DNA from 3 places in the Paucidesulfovibrio longus DSM 6739 genome. Region 2 is predicted to be linked to each of the others. Evidence: predicted binding sites of a transcription regulator. Region 2 holds the regulator's gene; each other region holds the start of a gene.
What was found. The regulator sigma-54, encoded in region 2, starts transcription at its own class of promoters, with help from an activator protein. The targets are predictions, from matches to a motif close to CTGGCACGGNNNNTGCTT.

Region 1: G452_RS0102000 (ammonium transporter) is a predicted target of sigma-54. The motif match lies at 1,804-1,821, and genes of this name have one in related genera.
Region 3: G452_RS0110310 (flagellar hook protein FlgE) is a predicted target of sigma-54. The motif match lies at 1,328-1,345, and genes of this name have one in related genera.

Annotation. Positions count from the first base shown of each region.
Region 1 is NZ_ATVA01000011.1:59,732-65,903, reverse strand. Features, by position in the region: gene G452_RS0102005 (2-amino-3,7-dideoxy-D-threo-hept-6-ulosonate synthase) at 1-599, opposite strand, end outside; gene G452_RS0102000 (ammonium transporter) at 1,870-3,234, shown strand; gene G452_RS0101995 (P-II family nitrogen regulator) at 3,275-3,610, shown strand; gene G452_RS0101990 (EAL domain-containing protein) at 3,695-4,936, shown strand; gene G452_RS0101985 (molybdopterin-dependent oxidoreductase) at 5,025-6,172, opposite strand, start outside.
Region 2 is NZ_ATVA01000016.1:318,271-324,442, forward strand. Features, by position in the region: gene G452_RS0114355 (PTS sugar transporter subunit IIC) at 1-383, opposite strand, end outside; gene G452_RS0114360 (PTS sugar transporter subunit IIB) at 403-870, opposite strand; gene G452_RS0114365 (PTS sugar transporter subunit IIA) at 867-1,319, opposite strand; gene rapZ (RNase adapter RapZ) at 1,322-2,203, opposite strand; gene G452_RS0114375 (PTS sugar transporter subunit IIA) at 2,216-2,665, opposite strand; gene hpf (ribosome hibernation-promoting factor, HPF/YfiA family) at 2,667-3,203, opposite strand; gene rpoN (RNA polymerase factor sigma-54) at 3,242-4,663, opposite strand; gene lptB (LPS export ABC transporter ATP-binding protein) at 4,906-5,628, opposite strand; gene lptA (lipopolysaccharide transport periplasmic protein LptA) at 5,632-6,172, opposite strand, start outside.
Region 3 is NZ_ATVA01000014.1:238,238-244,409, reverse strand. Features, by position in the region: gene G452_RS0110310 (flagellar hook protein FlgE) at 1-1,222, opposite strand, end outside; gene G452_RS0110305 (hypothetical protein) at 1,496-2,242, shown strand; gene G452_RS19030 (glycosyltransferase) at 2,295-3,461, opposite strand; gene G452_RS19025 (hypothetical protein) at 3,552-3,713, shown strand; gene G452_RS0110290 (hypothetical protein) at 3,721-4,254, opposite strand; gene G452_RS0110285 (hypothetical protein) at 4,433-5,134, shown strand; gene G452_RS0110280 (response regulator) at 5,388-6,074, opposite strand; gene G452_RS19020 (GGDEF domain-containing protein) at 6,153-6,172, opposite strand, start outside.

The DNA.
Region 1 (6,172 bases), on a different contig from region 2:
ATGACCACGGGCACGCAGCAGGCGTCCGTGACCTTGGAGAAGGTTTCGGGGTCGCCCGTGTAGTTGACCTTGACCACGTCCGCGCCGAGCTCGGTGCCCACGCGGGCGCAATGGGCCACGACCTTTGGATCGTACTCGTTGCCGACCTTGGGGCCGCGCGCGTAGACCATGGCCAGCATGGGCATGCCCCAGCGGTTGCACTCCGTGGCCACCCGGCCCACGTCGCGCAGCATGTCCGTCTCGTTGTCGTCGCCGAGGTTGAGATGCACGCTGACCGCGTCCGCGCCGAGGCAGATGGCGTCTTCGACAGAGGCCACGAGGCCCTTGTAGTTGGGACGGGGAGACATGCAGGTGGAGGCGGAAAGATGAACGATCAGGCCGATGTCGCGGCCCTTGGCCCGGTGGCCGCAGCGGACGTTGCCCTTGTGTTCGAGCACGGCGTTGGCCCCGCCTTCCACGATCCTGCTCACGGCCTCGCGCATGTCCTCGATGCCCTCGATGGGTCCGACGGTCATGCCGTGATCCATGGGCACCACGATGGTCCTGCCCGTGTCGCGGTTGAAAATCCGCTCAAGTCGAATCGCTTTCCCGATGTGCATGGCACTACTCCGTTAGGTTGCGGACCGCAGGCACCGGGGGCTCGTCAAGACAAAGGGGCCGCCGGCTTTCGCCTGCGGCCCCTTTGAAGAGATTTACCCAAAACCCGTATGTTAGGCTGTACCTCTCCCGTGACCGCAGACGCGGCTAAACCAATACCAAAAATAAAAGGAGGCGAAGACGCCGAGGTCACGGAGGGAGTTCATGGTTTGGAGCTACTTCATACGCCTCGATACTGTCAACACATTTTTTAGAAAGAACACAATAGTCACAAAGAACAGGGTCTTCGAGCCGAAACGAGCGTTCACACGCCTGCTCCCCGGCACGCCCCGAATGGTCCGCCCCGCTTGGCAGAAAAGGATCGGACGCATTGGAGAACCAAGCCCGGCAAAAACGAACCGCCGACGCTCTTCCATGCCGCCCCCGCCCAACGCCCACGCCCGGCAATCATGCCCGACAAACCTGCCCAACGACCTCGACCACCGATCCAGATCTCCAGCTTCGCACGCTACAGCCTGGCCACTCCACGCCTCGACTTGCCGCCGCACCGAAGCGGACAGCGATCCCGTTCCATATTTGCCGGACGCCGGACCAGGCCCGTGCGTTCTGGTTTTCCCGCCGCAAAGGGCGGAACCGGCCCGTGAGGAACACGCAAACGCGCGCATCCGCAAGGCTGGGCGCTCGCTTGGCGGATTCGCCGCAAAAGTTCTGGACTAGCAATTTTGCGACTATTCGGACAATTTTACCGCATTTATTCGCGCAAAATCATGACTACATACCACTATCGCGCATATAATCGAACAATAAAACAGACATTATACTCAAAATCAGCCAACTCCATCAACAAAAAACCAAAATGCAAACTGCTCTCCACGTTGGCCGCCACAAATGTTCGAGGCAAAAAAAGATGCGGCATAACGAATGGTTCTTTACGGAAATGATTCGAATCCGGAGATCGGTAACGCATCCACTTCCTGTTGCCCATTGCAATCCACACGCAAATACCAAGATAACAGCTCAATATTAAAAGATATTTACATAATCGAACAATATCTCGAGCAAGGCCAGATTTATATCTTTTAGAATTTACAATTTTGTTTTTCTCTTATTTTTTGCGAGACTATTTTTGTCATTTTTTAACATTTTTGAAACAAGTATTTCAGGCAAGATACTAACAAATTCAATAAATACAGACAATTATCAATGTTGGCACGGCGATTGCCTTAGGAGTGCAGTAACCAACGCCAACCCCCCAACAGGAGGAGTCGTCGCATGTTTAACCTGTATCGGTCGCGCAAGGGAGTCCCGTCCGGACTCGCCACAGGGGCCATCGCCCTGGCCCTGACCCTGATCCCGTCCCTCGCCATGGCGCAGGACGCCGCCCCTGAAATGCTCACTCAGGACAACGCCAACATTCTTTGGACGCTCATCGCGGCCATCCTGGTCATGTTCATGCAGGCCGGATTCGCGTGCGTCGAGTGCGGCTTCACCCGCGCCAAAAGCGCCGGCAACATCATGATGAAGAACTTCCTGGACTTCGGCGCCGGGCAGATCATCTTCTATCTCTTCGGCTTCGGCCTGATGTTCGGCCTGGGCTCCGAGTACGTCGGCTTCTCGCACTTCGCCCTCGGCGGCGTGGAAGAGGCCGACCTGCCCTGGGCCTACACCTTCTGGTTCTTCCAGTCCGTGTTCGCGGCCACCTCGGCCACCATCGTTTCGGGCGGCATCGCCGAGCGCACCAAGTTCGGCTCCTACATCATCGTTTCCTGCATCGTCACCGGCCTGATCTACCCCATCTCCGGCCACTGGGCCTGGGGCAGCCTCTTCGGCGACGCGGGCTGGCTTGAGTCCACCTTCTCCGTGGCCTTCTGCGACTTCGCCGGCTCCTCCGTGGTCCACTCCGTGGGCGGCTGGGTCGCTCTGGCCGGCGCCATCGTGGTCGGTCCCCGTCTGGGCAAGTACAGCGAGGACGGCAAGGCCCGCGCCATTCCCGGCCACAACATTCCCCTGGCCGCGCTCGGCGTGTTCATCCTCTGGTTCGGCTGGTTCGGCTTCAACCCCGGCTCCACCACCACCGCGGACAGCTCCATCGGCCTGATCGCCATGAACACTTCCCTGGCCGGCTGCGGCGGCTCCCTTGCGGCCCTGATCTTCTCCTGGCTGCGCTACGGCAAGCCCGACATGTCCATGAGCATGAACGGCGCCCTGGCGGGCCTGGTGGGCATCACCGCGCCCTGCGCCACGGTAACCCCGGCCGCGTCCATCGTCATCGGCCTGATCGCCGGCGTGCTGGTCGTCCTGTCCGTCGACTTCATCGACAAGGTTCTCAAGATCGACGACCCGGTCGGCGCGGTGTCCGTGCACGGCGTCTGCGGCGCCTGGGGCACCCTGGCCTGCGGTCTGTTCAACGTGGACGGCGGCCTCTTCTACGGCGGCGGCGCGGCCCAGCTCGGCGTGCAGGCCGTGGGCGTGGCCGCCTTCTTCGTCTGGGCCTTCGGCATGGGCTACCTGACCTTCTCCATCGTCAAGGCCATCTTCGGAGTGCGCGTCAGCCCCGAGGAAGAACGCAAGGGTCTGGATATCTCCGAGCACGGCTCCGAGGCCTACAACGGCTTCCAGGTCTTCACGGTCGAGTAAACGGCGCAGACTAACGAAGCCAACAAGGAGGACATCAATAATGAAGCTCGTAATCGCCTATATCCGCCCCGAACAGCTGAGCCTGGTCAAGCAGGCGCTCTACGCCGAGGGGTTCTACTCCATCTCCGTGACCAACATCCTGGGGTCCGGTCGTCAGAAGGGATTCACCGAAACCTACCGCGGCGTGGTCATGGAAGTGAATCTGCTCAAGAAAGTCCGCATCGAGCTGGGCCTGCCCAGCGACAAGGCCGACGTGGCCGTGGCCGTGATCCGCGAATCCGCGCAGACCGGCAAGGAAGGCGACGGCGTGGTCTTCGTCCTGGACGTGGCCAAGGCCGTGCGCATCCGCACCGGCGAGGAAAACATCCTGGCCTAGCGGAGAGAAAGTGCAACCAGAGGCCGGGACGGACTTTTCGTCCCGGCCTTTTTCATTCCACACCCAGCCCCTCCAGGAGCCGCCATGTTCTGCCTCGACGCCGAGCTGGTTCGCGGAGTGCTCGACTCCGACGGCATCGAAATCCACTTCCAGCCTCTGGTCTCCCTGCGACGGGGTTCGGTCTTCGGAGTGGAGGCGCTTTGCCGGGCCACGGATTCCGCCACGGGCAAGCCCATCCCCCCCGGCGATCTTTTCGCGGCGGCGCAAAACCCCGGCCTGCGGCTCGAGCTGGACCGCCGCTGCCGCCAGGAAGCCCTGGCCGCCTTCCGTCCCCTCTACGACCGCAATCCCGGCCTGGTGCTCGCCATCAACGTGGACGCCTCGGTCATCGATTCCACCAGCGTGCATTCGCGCGTGCTGGACAGGCAGGTCAGCGAGGCGGGCATTCCCCCGGAAAACGTGGCCATCGAGATCATCGAATCCCAGGCGGGAAGCGCTCTCGCGCTCATGGAATTCGTGCTGGACTACAAGCGCCGCGGCTTCGTCATCGCCCTGGACGACTTCGGGGCCGGACACTCCAACCTCGACCGCATCCCCCTGCTCCAGCCGGACATGATCAAGCTGGACCGTTCCCTGATCAGCCGCATCGACCGCCACTTCCACAAGCAGGAAGTGGTCAAGAGCTTCGTGCGCCTGGCTTCGCGCACGGGCTGCCTCGTGCTCGGCGAGGGCGTGGAGCGCGTGGAGGAAGCGCTGACCCTCCTGGAATGCGGGGTGGACGTCTTTCAGGGCTATCATTTCGGCAGGCCCGCGCCGGACACGGGCGGCTGGCCCGACGCGGTGTCGGCCCTGACCCAGGTGGCCGACCTGCACAAGCGCAGCAGCATCCAGCGCTACAATGCGGAAAAAATCCGGCACTCGCACTTCCACACCCTGGTGGAGCGCATCTGCGCGCAACTGGCCAGGGGTTCCGGGCCGGACTCGCTGGAGCGCACGCTGGAGCAGCGGCTGATCGCCTGCATGGAGGATGATCCGCAGATCGAATGCCTCTACGTCCTGGACATGCACGGAACGCAGATTTCCGACACGCTCTGCCGCCCGGATCGGCTGCAAAAGAGCCGCCGCATGCTCTACGAACCGGCCGTGCGCGGCACGGACCACTCCTGCAAGGAATACTTCCTGCCGCTGCGCTCCGGCCTGAGCCGCTTCACCACCGAGCCGTACCTCTCGCTGGCCTCCGGCAACCGCTGCATCACGATCTCCACGGTCTTCGTGGACGACTCCGGCGAAGCGCGCATCCTTTGCGTGGACCTGGCCGGGGAATAGCCCGCCCGGCACGCAACCCTCCCAACGCGAAACCGCCCCGCACACGACGAGATGTGCGGGGCGGTTTTCCCGTTTGCGGATGGCGGCGCTAGCCCGGAGAATTCTCCAGGCGGCAGAACTGCGCATAATACGCGCACTGCCCGGCGAGGTCGGCTTCGTGCGGCCCGATCAGCGCGTTGATTCCCCGTCCGCATTTCATCCAGCCGCCGCGCTCGGCCAGAACCGCCTCCGGGTGCAGGCCCGGCAGCAGCTCCAACTGCACGGGCAGGCTCCCCTGCTCCGTGACCAGCCGCACGGGCCGATCCATGTCCAGCCCGGACAGGGAAGGGCTGTCCGGGGATATGCGCACCAGGCAGGGGCGCTCGCGCTGCACGGACTCCGGTATCTGCGACAGCAGGTGCGCCTTGTTCACGAGGGTCAGGAGCCGCAGGGGATATCCCGTCGGAGGCGCGGGCTCGTCATGCAGGGTTTCGGGCAGCCGGGCCTTGCCGTCCGCATGGCCGAAACGCAGGCCCGCAAAGGGCGTCGGCCTCGGCGGCGAGGGAAGCCAGGTCCGTTCGCGCAGCTCCGCCAAGGAGGTCTTCAGGTTGGGCGCGTCCAGAGCGCCTTCCATGACCTCCTCGGCAGTCGGAAATTCCAGGGGCGGGGTCAGACGCCGGGCCACCTGCCGGGATATTTCGAAATTGGAAAGGCAGCCCTCCGGCGGCTCGAGCACCTTGGCGGAATGATGCACCCAGCCATGGGAAGAGCAGCGCGTCACGTCCTCCCATTCCAGCATCAGCGCGGGAGGCAGGATCAGGTCCGCGATTTCCGCGGTGTCGTTCATGAACGCCTCCACCGCCACGACAAAGGGTTTTCGCAGCGCCCCGGCGAGCCGCGCGCTATCCGGCGCCTGGCTGACGGCGTTGGTGCCCTCGATCCAGACCAGCTCCACGGGTTCGCCCTGAGCTTCCGCCCTTTCCAGAGCCCGGCCCAGGTCGTGCACGGGCAGCGTGCGAGGCGGCGCTTCGGGCCGCTTGAACCAGGAATAATCGATGTGCCCCCGGTCGCCGGAGCTGAAATACGTCCCGCCGCCGGGCAGGCCCATGTTCCCGGAAAGCAGGGCCAGGGCGTCTATGAAGCGCACGTTCTCCCCGCCGAAGCGATAGCGCTGCGCCCCCCGGCCCAGAATCGACGCGCAGGGGCCGTCGGCATACGCCTCGGCCAGGGCTTGCGCGTCCGCCGCGGCCACGCCGC
Region 2 (6,172 bases):
TCCGCCCATTGCTGGGCCATTGCGTGGCACTTGCCCTGCCCGATTCGCAGTTTTGCCTCGAGTCGCGTGCCGAGCCAGGCCATGGGGATGCCGGCGGTCATGGCCAGAGCGATCTGGCCCGTGTCCGTCAGGCCGTACAGCGAGGTAAGCGCCAGCGCCGTAAACATTGCCGCTCCCAAATGGGGAGGGATGTAGGTTCCCGCTGGGATGATGTCCAGCCAGGCAAGCTCGAAAAAAATGGCGATTTTCAGGCAGATATCGTAGTCGCCCGTTGCCAGGGCCCAGAGCAGGCCGATGAAGAGCGGCCGCTCAAGCAGGCCGATGCTCAGCGAAAAGCGGAACAGCGAGAAGAGCGCAAAAAAAAACCAATCAGCGCAAACCACGCGAGAGCGGAAGTGGCCATCATCCGAACCTCACTTGCACCGGGTCGTTGGGGACGCAGCGAAAGTCCAGTCGGACCTTGCTGTCGAGAAAGAAGCGCAGGCACGCCTCTTCCTGCTCATTGACGGCGACGCTCGGGGACAGCTGTCTTTTTCCTGGAGCGTAATGAATGTTTCCGATGTTGATCGCGGAAAAGGAAAACCCGATCTCATAGGCCTTCCGGGCATCTTCGCAATTGGAAAAGAGCACCAGAGTCGAGCTTTGGCTGGACGTCCACATGGATGTTTTCTGGAGATGCAGGAGATCGCGCACGGGGACGAAGGAGGCGTTCATGGTCTGCGGGATGGCCAGGGACATGATCTGCTGGGTCAACATGTCTTCGGCGACCTTATCGTTGGCGACGATGATGGTCGTGGCCCCTGTGTAGGGCAACCACGTCTCCACGACCTGTCCGTGGACGAGGCGATTGTCCACCCGCACCCAGTTCATGAGCCGCTTCCCTGCCGACCGGCGCCGGAGCGGCGCGCAAGCATTTCCCCGGCGACCACGATTCCCTGTCGTCCCGCGGATTTGACCTGGGCCGCCATTTCCGCGAGCGGCAATTCCCGCGATTGAATGGCCTTGACCACCATGGGCATGTTGACGCCGGAAATGACTTCCAGCTCAAAGGATTTCAGCAGCGACAGGCTCAGAGTCGTGGGCGTTCCGCCGAAAAGATCGGTCAGGATAAGAACCCCGTTTCCCTTGCTGCATTTTTCGACCGCATCGCGAATGGATACGACCAGTTCGTCCACTGCCGATTCCTGAGGCACGCCCACAGCGCGGACGTTTTCCTGCGGCCCCACGACCAGTTCGGCCGCTTCGAGAAGGCTTGCGCCGAACGATCCATGCGTCACGACCACAACGCCGACAAGCTGTCCCTGCTTCGATTTCGACATGGCTATCCGAGTTCGTAGTGGCGATGCTCAAGAGTCACGGCGTAGCCCGCTTTTCTAAGCACCCGGTTGAGCATCTCCCCGGTGGCGACCGAACGGTGCCTCCCGCCCGTGCAGCCCAGGGCCACAGTGACCCTGTACCGCCCCTCCTGCGCAAAAAGCGGCAGGAGATAACAAAGAAAATTGACGAAACGCTCCTTGAAGGAACGTCCTATTTCACTTTCCAGCACATATTCGGATATTTCGGGATCCTTTCCGGAAAGAGGCCGCAGTTTCTCATCGAAATATGGATTTGGCAAGAAACGGAGATCAAAAACAAGATCCGCATCGATGGGCACGCCGTATTTGAATCCGAACGTCAAGAGGTGGACGCGCATGCTGGAACCGGGGTCTTCGAGTGCCGTCCATTTTTCCTGGATGATCCGCCGCAAATCGTGGATGGAGTAGCCCGTGGTGTCGATGACGAGATCGGCGGATGTCCGGATCGGCCCCAGGAGTTGGCGCTCCTTTTCCAGGGCCTGTTCCAGGCCGAGGGAATTGCTTTCCAACGGATGCAGCCGACGCGTGGTGGCGTAGCGGGTGAGCAGCTTGTCCTGGCGCGTCTCCAAAAACACGACCTGCACCTTGACGCCCATGGCGGCCAGTTCGGTGGAGGCGCGTTCCCATTCTTCCACGAAATCCACCTGTCGGAGGTCCATGCCCAGGGCAAGACCGCGATGGTCCTTATCCATGCCGCGAAAAAGTTCGACCATCTTCGGAAGCATGCCTGCGGGAAGCCCGTCCACGCAGAAGAAACCGAGATCTTCGAAGACGTTGAGAGCCGTGCTCTTGCCCGCACCAGAAAGCCCGGTAACGACAATCACGGGAAAAGAAACGTCTTTCTTCAAGCGGATGCCCTTCTAGGTGCCCTGCAGGAGTTGTTGAAGCCCTTCCACGCCGTCCGCTTCCAAGAAGTTCCTGCGGAATTCAGGATCTTTGAGCAGTCGCGAAATGTGCGCGAGAATGCGCAAATGAAGCCCCGCCACCTGTTCCGGGGCAATCACCAGGAAGATGATCCGGCAGGGGGCGTGATCAAGGGCCTCGAAATCGACACCCTGGGTACTGCGGGCCACTGCGACAACGATGCGATCAAGGGATTCGAGCTTGCCGTGCGGAATGGCAATGCCATCCCCGATGCCGGTCGATCCCAGGCTTTCACGGTCAAGAAGGACGCGGAGGGCCTCCTCCGCGTCCATTTCCGGAATCCTGTCGCTCACTGCGCTCACGATTTCCCGGAGCACCTCCGCCTTGGTGGCGGAGGCAAGCTCCGGCAATATCAGTTCCGTATCAAGATACTCGCCTAATCTCATTTCAGTTTCCGGGATCGATCAATCCGTAGTCGCCGTCCTTACGGCGGTAGATGACATTGACTCCCTCGGTTTCCGCGTTGCGGAATACGAGGAACTCGAACTGCAACGAATCGAGCTGCATGGCCGCTTCTTCAACAGACATGGGCTTGGGTTCGTAGTTGTCCGTGCCGGTAATGGTCGGAGCATCTCCCGCTTCGGAAAGCGAAAAATACTCCATACGCACGTCGCGGGTCTGGGCCTTGCGCCGCCTGTCCTTCATCTTCTCGCGGATCTTGCGCAGCTGGGATTCCAGCTTATCCACCACGGAATCAATCGTGGCGTACATGTCCGGCGACTCCTCATAGGCGGAGATGTGGATGTTGTCCGCGTTGAGCACCACATCGGCCTTCTGGCGAGTCTTTTCCACGGCGAGGTTGACCTGGAGATCGGACTCGTCGCTGTCCTGAATGAACTTGGATATCTTATCGAAACGCTTCTCGATGTGATCCTTCAGATGCGGCGAGGGATCAAGGTTCTTGAAGTTGAAGCTGATGTTCATACACAATCCTCCTTGAGATAGAGGTTGAGTGGGCAAGTTCAAAGAATCTGCTTACGTTTTGAGGAGGAAGGAATATTCATGGCCGAACGGTACTTGGCGACCGTCCTGCGCGCGATATTCACATCCAGCTTTTCCTTGAGCATGTCTCCTATGACTTCGTCGCTGAGCGGCCTCTTGGGATCCTCGTCGCCGATGAACTGCTTGATGAGCGCCTTGACGGATTCCGAGCCGACCTGCGTTCCGTCGCCGAGGTCCAACGCACTGTTGAAAAAGAACTTCAACTCGAAAATCCCGTGCGGTGTGGACACGTACTTGTTGGTCGTAATCCGGCTCACCGTGGATTCATGCATGCTGATGTCCTCGGCCACATCCTTGAGAATAAGCGGCTTCAGCCTGGAAACGCCCTCCTCGAAAAAGCTCCTCTGAAAACGGACGATGCTCTCCATGACCTTGTAGAGGGTGCGCTGGCGCTGGTAGAGACTCTTGAGCAGCCAGGCCGCGGAGCGCATCTTTTCCTGGAAATATTCCTTGTCCTTGCTGTTGCAGGACTTGATATCGTCCATATAAAACGAATTCAGCGTCAATCGCGGCAATCCGTCCTCATTGAGCACGATCACGAAGTCGTCTCCGTACTTGTACACGAAAACGTCCGGGCTGACGTAATGCGGCTCCGTGCTCGAATAACTGGTGCCCGGCATGGGATCGAGCTTCTGGATGATATCAAGGTACGCCTTGAGCTCGTCCATGTCGATCTTGAATTTGCGAGCCAGGGGCTTGTAGCGGCGCTTTTCCAGATCTTCGAGGTGTTCGTCCACGATCGAGTAAAGAATGGGGTCGTCGTACCCGAAGACTTCGAGTTGCACGAGCAGGCATTCGCGCGGGGAACGGGCGGCCACGCCCACGGGATCGAGACGCTGGATGCGGTGCAGCACGCTCTCGACAGCTTCCGGAGTGGCATCGACCTGGGAGAGGATGTCGTTCACATCGGCCTGGAGATAGCCTCGGTCGTCGAGGTTGCCGAGGATGATCTCGCCGATGGCGAGTTCTTCTTCCGTGAAATTCGAAAGCCGCATCTGCCAGTTGATGTGGCCGTCCAGCGACGGCTTGGAGGCAAGGCGGGCCTCGAAGGAGAGCCCCTCCTCCGGAATTTCGGCTTCACGGCTCTGCGACTGCTTGGACGTGCTGGAAAACTCTCCGATGTAGTTTTCCCAGTCCGCGTCGCGCATGAGTTCGTCCTGGGCCTGCTTCTCGGCGGTGGCCTCCTCGCGCGGAGTCTCCTCCGCACGCGCGTCCTCATCCCCTTCCTTTTCATCAAGGAATGGATTTTCCAGAAGTTCCTGCTGAACGGATTCCAGCAGCTCAAGCCGGGAGAGCTGCAACAGCTTGATGGCCTGCTGCAACTGCGGGGTCATGACAAGCTGCTGACTAAGCTTGAGTTGTTGTCTGAGTTCCAGTCCCATATCGCTCACTGCGGCGGAGTGCGGATCCGCAGTCTCAAGACTGCCTGAACAAATCCACGTCTCTCTGCATCTCGTTCGTTTATTTTCCTGCTTTCACTATGCCACAGCTTTGGATGCGGCGCAAGAATTACATCTTAAACTATTGAAAATACAGATTTACACGGCGGAAATCAGCCACCATGAAAGAACTGTACCAACCTTCATGGGGGCTGTAAATCGCCAATTGGGAAGGAAATTGCGGATCAGAGGCAGAAATTTTCGCCGAGGTAGACCTGTCTCGCCTTGGAATCCTTGACAATTTCCTGGGGACTGCCTTCAAGGATGATCGTGCCCTCGTAGACGAGATAGGCCCGATCGCAAATATTCAAGGTTTCGCGGACATTGTGGTCGGAGATGAGGATTCCGAGACCCAGTTTTTTCAAAATGGATATGATTTCCTGAATGTCGATCACGGCGATGGGATCGATGCCCGCGAACGGCTCGTCAAGAAGGATATATTTGGGATTCATGATCAACGCGCGGGCGATTTCGAGCCGTCTCCGTTCGCCGCCCGAAAGATACATGGCCTTTTGGTGCGCGAGCTTGGTGATGTTGAACATGCGCATCAACTCGCGGGCGCGCTGGCGTCGTTTTTCCCGATTGTAGGACGTCTGCTCCAGGATGATCATCAGATTTTCGAGCACGGTCAGCTTTCGGAATACGGAACTTTCCTGCGGAAGATAGGAAAGTCCCATGCGTGCCCGTTCGTGCAGGGGCAGATGCGTGATTTCCTTTTCCCCGAATCGAACCACGCCCGCATTGGGCTTGACGATGCCCGCAAGCATGTAAAACGTCGTGGTCTTTCCCGCGCCGTTGGGGCCGAGCAGGCCGACCACTTCGCGGCGTTTCAGGAAAACGTCCACGCCGTGGACCACTTCGCGCTTGCCGTAACGCTTGCAGAGGCCGGATGCGGAAAGGCTCGGCATGAGCTAGGGAGCCTCCAGCGTTTCCGGGGCGAAGAGAATCGCCTCCACGCGTTTGCCGCCGCCGCCCACCACCTCGCTGCGGTTTTCCTTGACGTAGAACTTGATGACCTTTCCGGTGACCTTGTTCTTGCCGTCCCGGATGACGGGATTGCCTTCCATGAGCAGAAGGTTCTCCTTGACCATGTAGGTCACGGAATCGCTCGTTCCCTCGGTGCTGCCCCGCTGCATGCGCACTCCGCCGGAAGCGACGATGCGGTCGATCTCTTCTCCGGGTTTGCCCGTCTTGTCGAAATACGCCGTCAGTTCGTTGGCCCAGAGATTGAGCTCCTCATGCACGGCCTCGACATTGCCGGTGAAGGACACGGTACGGTGCTTGTCGTCGTAGGTCAGCTTGTCCGCGGTGATGCGTACGGGGGGCTTACCTGAAGAGGCCGGACGCTGCGGCAGGTCTTCGGGGCGCTGCTCCACTTCGGCCACGACTTTCTGTCCCTGTCCCGGATCGGGCCGCACTGGCAGGGCATCCGTTTTGGCAGACACGGAGGTT
Region 3 (6,172 bases), on a different contig from region 2:
GATACCCTTCGGCATATCCGTCCTGGCGCGCGGCCAGCGTGGTGGAGCCCCACTCGTAGTTGGTGGTGGAGTAGGCGTCCTTGGCGGGCGTGGCCATGTTGCCCAGGGCGGCCACGTCCTTGCCCACCGCGCCCGCCGACCCGGCGACGTTCGTGTTCCAGGACGCCGAAGAGGTGGTCAGGCCGAAATTGAGGGACAGATCCTGCGACGCGGTTCCGCTGAAGGTGGCGCTGAACACGGGCGCGCCCTCGGCGCTGAAGGAGGCCGGGGTCCAGTTGCTGAGCACGGACGGGTCCGAGCCCGTCAGGCTGAAGGCGGTCTGCCCGGTCAGCTCGCCGTACTTGTTGAAGGTCAGCACGCCCATGCCCAGCAGCCCCGCGCCCGAGGTGCCCGCTGCGGCGGAGCCGTCCTCCGAGGGAGGCATGGTCACGAGATATTCCCAGTAGCTGCTGCCCGCGGCGGTGTTGCTCAGGGTCGAGGTGTCCACGGGGTCGAAGTGCACCGTGAGGTTATGGGCCGTGCCGTTTTCGTCGTAGACCTTGAGCGCGGTGTCGTAGCCCGTGGCAAAGCCGAGCGGGTCGTCGTTGAGCCCGTTCCAGGCCTTGGCCATGGCGAAGAAGGGATCGGCCGCGTCCGTGTAGCTGTCCCCGGTGGCGTAGTCCAGGTTGGTTTGCAGGGTGATGGCCGTGGTGGCCTTGGGCTCGGAAACGATGGCCGGAACGGTTTGCCCGTTGACCACGATCTCCTGGTACGGAAGGCGGATGTCCTCCATGGAGCCCACGGCGCCCGTGGCGCGGTCCACGGCGCCGCCCTGGACGCGGTAGCCCTGGGGCGTGAGCAGGTAGCCCTGCTGGTCGAAGCGAAACACGCCCGCACGGGTGTAATATTGGTTCCCGTCCTCCGGGTTGACCACGCCGAAAAATCCGTTGCCGGAAACGGCCATGTCCGTGGCCGTGGTCGAATTCTCGAACGAGCCTTGCAGAAAGCTGGTCCGTATGGACGCCACGCCCACGCCGAGCCCCTTCTGGCTGGTCTGGACCACGGAGTCCCCGCTGCGGGTCGTCCCGCAGGCCAGCTGCTCGCTGATGAGGTTCTGGAACAGCGCGTCCGCACGCTTGTATCCGGAGGTGCTCACGTTGGCGAGATTGTTGCCGATCACGCCCATGCGCTGCCCGTGGCTGACAAGCCCGGTCGCGCCGATGTACAATGATGAAAATGCCATGACGACTCCTTGGGATGTCCGCGAACATGCGGACGCTCTCCTTGCTCCGGTTTCCTCCCCTGCTCCGAAGGAGCGGGCCCGGAAAAAACTTCCCCGCTCAAGGAAGAGCAACCCTTGTGCCAAAGGTTGAGTTTTATTTTTCTGGATTTCGAAACCTTTTTTTTCGCAAAGAGGATATGCTCCGGCCAGAGGGCCGGGCATCGGGCCTGTTCCCGGAAGACCGATCCGGGAACAGGCCGCCAACGGGAATGCCTGCACCCGGAGGAGGCGAACATGCGTGTTTTTCCGCACAAAGGACCATGGAGCGTTTCGGCCCGCTTTCGGGCGCTGCTCGGCGGGCTGCTGGCGGCGCTGATTATGCTGGCGACGTCGCATCCCGGCCTGGCCCAGCCGGCCCCGCCCACGGACCAAGAGACTCCAGTCGTCGTAAGCGGCGCGGACGCCGGGGGCACGGGCTCGGAGCCGGGAGCGGCCCTGGACGCCGGAAACGGCGACGAGGCGGCGCAGGCCATGCACGACCCCGTGGCCGCAGCGGAAGCGGCGGCGGCCAGGGCAGGAGCGGACACGCTCGAGGCCGAGCAGAACCTGGCCGAGGCCATCCAGTTCGGCGATCCCGCCGCCATAGAGGACGCCAACATGGCTCTGGACAGATCGCGGGCAGGCTTGCGGGACGCGGAAGAAACCCTGAACCGGGCCAGGGAGCGCAGGGAGCGCGCCGTCGACGTCGCGCCCGGGCAGACCGGCCTGGACGCCGCCCAAGGTGCCGCCGCACAGGACCAGAAAGCCTACGCGCCCCAGGTCCGGCCGCGCACGACCACGAACCGGAACGAGCAGCAGAGCGGACTCGGCGTGACGCCCCGCGCCACGCGCCAAGGTCCGGACGACATTCCCGAAGACGCGGCCACCCGCAGCTGGAACAGCCGCGAGCAGGTCCAGCCCGACGGCCAGGGACGATCCCAGGAAAGGGAACGCGCCCAAAAGAGACACCGGCTCGGCGTCCAGACCGGCAAAAAGAACTGAACGCCGCTCCCGGAAAAGAAAAGGCCCGGCATAGCCGGGCCTTTTGTCGCGCTCACTCGCCGGGATCCTTCATTTCCCGGCCTGTTCGGGCCAGGGAATCGTATAGCCGCGCATACCGCGCAGCCATGGCTTCCAGGGAATAATCGCGGATCATGCGCATTCTGCCTTCGCAGCCCAGGCGGGAGCGCTCCGCAGCGGGCAGGTCCAGAAGGCGCAGCATGGCCCTTGCCAGCGCATCCGGGTCGCCGGGCCGGACGATCTCGCCGGAGCGGCCCACGATGGCGGCGGAGTCGCCCACGTCCGTGGCCACGCAGGGCACCCCGCAGCAAAGCGCCTCGCCGAGCACGTTGGGGAAGCTCTCCCCCATGGACGAGGACGCGCAGAGGTCCAGCCCGGCAAGGAAGCGTTCCACGTCCCTGCGCTGCCCCAGCAGATGCAGCCTGCCGTTCAGCCGGGCCTGCTTGGCCCAGCGGTCCAGCTGCTCGTTTTCCGGATCCACCCCCTGCCCGCAGCAGACGAAGTGGACGTCCGGACGCTGGGCGGCCGCGATTCCTGCGGCGCGCACAAAAGTGCGATGGTCCTTCATGGGATCGAAACGGGCGGCCATGCCCACGAGGAGAGATTCGGGAGGAACGCCCAGCTCGCGGCGCAGCAGCGCCGCCGCTGCGGGCTGGGACCGAAACAGTCCCGCGTCGAAGCCGTTGGGGATGACCTCGAACCGACGCGGGCTGTAGCCCAGGGAGATATGCCGGTCCACGGCGGCGCGGGAGTTGGCCGCCACGGCGTCGGGAAGGCCGGACAGCCGGGCGCAGAGCCGCACGGTCCAGGCCGTGGAGCGCCGATACTGCGAAAAATCCATGAACGAACAGCGCAGGTTCCAGGCCACTGCGGGGCGGCGGCCCAGGGGAAACGCCGTTCGCGCCGCAACCAGTCCGAGCAGGTCCGCATGGTAGAGCCAGGTCTGGACCACGTCGGGGTGGTGCTCGTGCAGCAGGGAAACGAGCCGGACCAGAGCCAGCGGGGAGGGAAGCCCCCGGCTCATGCCCAGGTCCAGCAGCTCGGCGCCGGACGCGACGATGCGCTCGCCCATCAGCCCAGGCTTGATCATGCTCACGACCACGGGCTGGTAGAGGCCGGCGTCCATGCTCTCGAGCAGCTTGGCCAGCATGGTTTCCGCCCCTCCGGTCTCCAGGGCGGTGATCAGATGCAGAATCTTCATCGCCGATTCCCTCGCCGAAAGCCGCGGCGGTTGACACCCTTTCGACTCATGCCGTACCTAATTTCCAACGTGCAGCAAAGCGAGGTGCGCATGTACAAACCGTTCAACCAGTTCGATGCCCTTGCCCTGGCCGCGATCGTCGCCCTGGCGCTGTTCTGCCGACATTACGCCCAGGTGGACGCCCAGGTGGAAGGCAGCGCCCTGGCGCACATCTTCGGCTCCCTCGCGGACATCGCCGGAAAGACGTTCTGAAACCGGGCTACTGGGCCGCGCCCTGGGCAGCGCCCTGCCCGGCGACAGCCGCCGCGTCCGCTTCCGGCGCGGCACCGTCCTTGATCTTCTGGTTCATCTCATATTCCATCTTGTCCAGCAGCAGCCGCGACATATTCAAAATTTCCTCCAGCCCCTGGCGCACGACCTTTTCCTTGAACTGCTCGTCGTTTCCGAGGTCCACCAGAGGCTTCGTCGCGGCGGAGGCGGCTTCCCCAGCCTTGGCCTCCAGGGCGGCGAGACGTTCGTCCACGGCGGCGACGCGCTCGTCCATCTGCCGTTCCAGTTCGTCCAGGCGGGCCTGAAGCCGCGCGTTCTCGGTTTCCAGGGCGTCCAGCCGATTCTGCAGGGCCGGGTCCGGAGCGGGCTGCGCCGTCTGCCCGGAAGCGGGCTCGCCGGGCTGCTCCAGCCCCTGCACGGTCGTGAATCCCGCCGGATCCTCGGTTCCCCCCTTCTCCATGGTGCAGCCCGCGAAAAGGGCCAGGGCCGCCATACAGGCGGCGGTCAGAATGATCTTGCGCATGTGGCCTCCATTGTCCGGCACGGCTGGCCGGGGATTGTCGTTGATGCATGAATAGCAGAACCGGGCGCATCTTGTCGAATCCAACCAAGAGGGAAGCGGCCTGGACTCCTGCGCCTCCGGAGGGTATTCTGGCATTTATTTTTCTCAAAAGCGGCAGCGCCCCGCCCAAGGAGGCTCCATGAACCGACCCCGCCGCCGGATTCGTTTCCGGGCGACCATGTTTTCCCTCGCGCTTCTGCTCGGGCTGCTTTGCGCGGCGGCCGTGCTCCCCCTGCCTGTCCATGCCCAGGACGGGAACCCCGCAGTGCGGCTCTTCCGCGACTACGCCCTGGACATGGCCCGCCGGGAGGTGCTCGCCCGTGCCGGAGCCTACGACTGCTCGGACCTGCTCGGCCCGGACGCGGTCTGCATGGACCAGGTGCGTTTCCTGGATCAGGAATGGGACATGGACTTCAGCTTTTCCAGCAATGGCCTGCGCACTGTTTCCCTGCGCGCGCCCTTCAGCCGGGAGCTCTACGCCCGTGCGTTCGCGGCCCTGGACGAACGCTTCGAGCTGGTCGCCTTGCAGTCGGACGCACCCCAGCTCGACCTTGTGGCGCTCTGGCGCGGGGCGGCTGATTCCGGCGAAGCCTCGCGCCGCATGGCCGAATACGAGGCCGAGGGCATGGCCCGAAGCAATCTGGTCTATGTTTTTCTGGAGCGCGGCGGCGTGCACGAGGCCTTGCAGCAGGCCCGCGACCTGCGCGAACTGCTCGCGGACACCCGGCCCGGCACGCGTTCCGCCGGACTGGCCCTGCGCAAGGACGGCGCGGGCTCGGACTGGATCGTGCTGCAATTCGACGCGGTGCGCCGGGACGCGGCGAGCGGAATGGAGCGCTGACGACAGCGAAAGGCACGGGAGGGGAATCGCCCGAAAACGCTCCGGAGGATCGGAAACTGCTTTTCGGCAAAAAGCACGGCCCGATCAGACGGCAGGGGGGCACGGGGTCGTGATTGCTGTCTGTCCGGGCCGTGTGGTCCCCGAATCGGGAGTCGCATTGCGACCTTGCGCGCATATTGCCGCAAAACTGGAAGGGGTGTCGATAGGGGGGATTCCCGATCTTCTGGGCGAAAGGCCCTAATTCATCCGGGGTTCAGCTTGCCCAGGTGTCGAGGTCGATGAGTCCGAGCTTGGCCGCGTAGCGCACCAGTTCCACGGTGCTTTGCAGGCCGAGCTTTTTCATGATGTTCGCGCGGTGGTTTTCCACGGTCTTGGGGCTGATGTAGAGCCGCTCGGCGACCTCGCGGGTCACGAGTCCCTCGGCCAGCAGGCGCATGACCTCCTGCTCCCTGGGGGTCAGCAGCTTGTAGGGATCGTCCGCCGCGCCCTGTCTGCCGTTGCGCGACTTGAGCAGCTTCTCCACGACCTCGCCGGAAAGGGCGCTGTCCAGGAAGATCTGCCCGCGCGCCACGGTGTCCAGCCCGCGCAGCAGGCCCTCGCTGGCCGAGTCCTTGACCATGTAGCCCGTGGCCCCGGCCTGGAAGGCTTCCACGATGTAGTCCGCGTTGGCGTGCATGCTCACGATGATGAACTGGATGTCCGGCATGATCTGGCGCAGCTCACGGATGAAGGCGATGCCGTTCTTGCCGGGCATGGTGATGTCCACGAGCATGATGTCCGGGCGCACATCCTTGACCTTGCTGAGGGCTTCCTGGGCGCTGCCCGCCTCCCCGCTGACGCGGAAACGGTCGCTCCTGCCGATGAGCGCCTTGAGGCCCTCCCGGAAAAGCGGATGGTCGTCCACAATCATCACGCGCTTGAACTGGTCTTTCATAGTCATGCCACCTTGATTCCAGCCTTTTGGCTTATGTCGCGCCACATGCCGTTGTCGATAGGGAAAACCCCCAAATCCCCAGAATCATGGGCAGCGCAGGACTT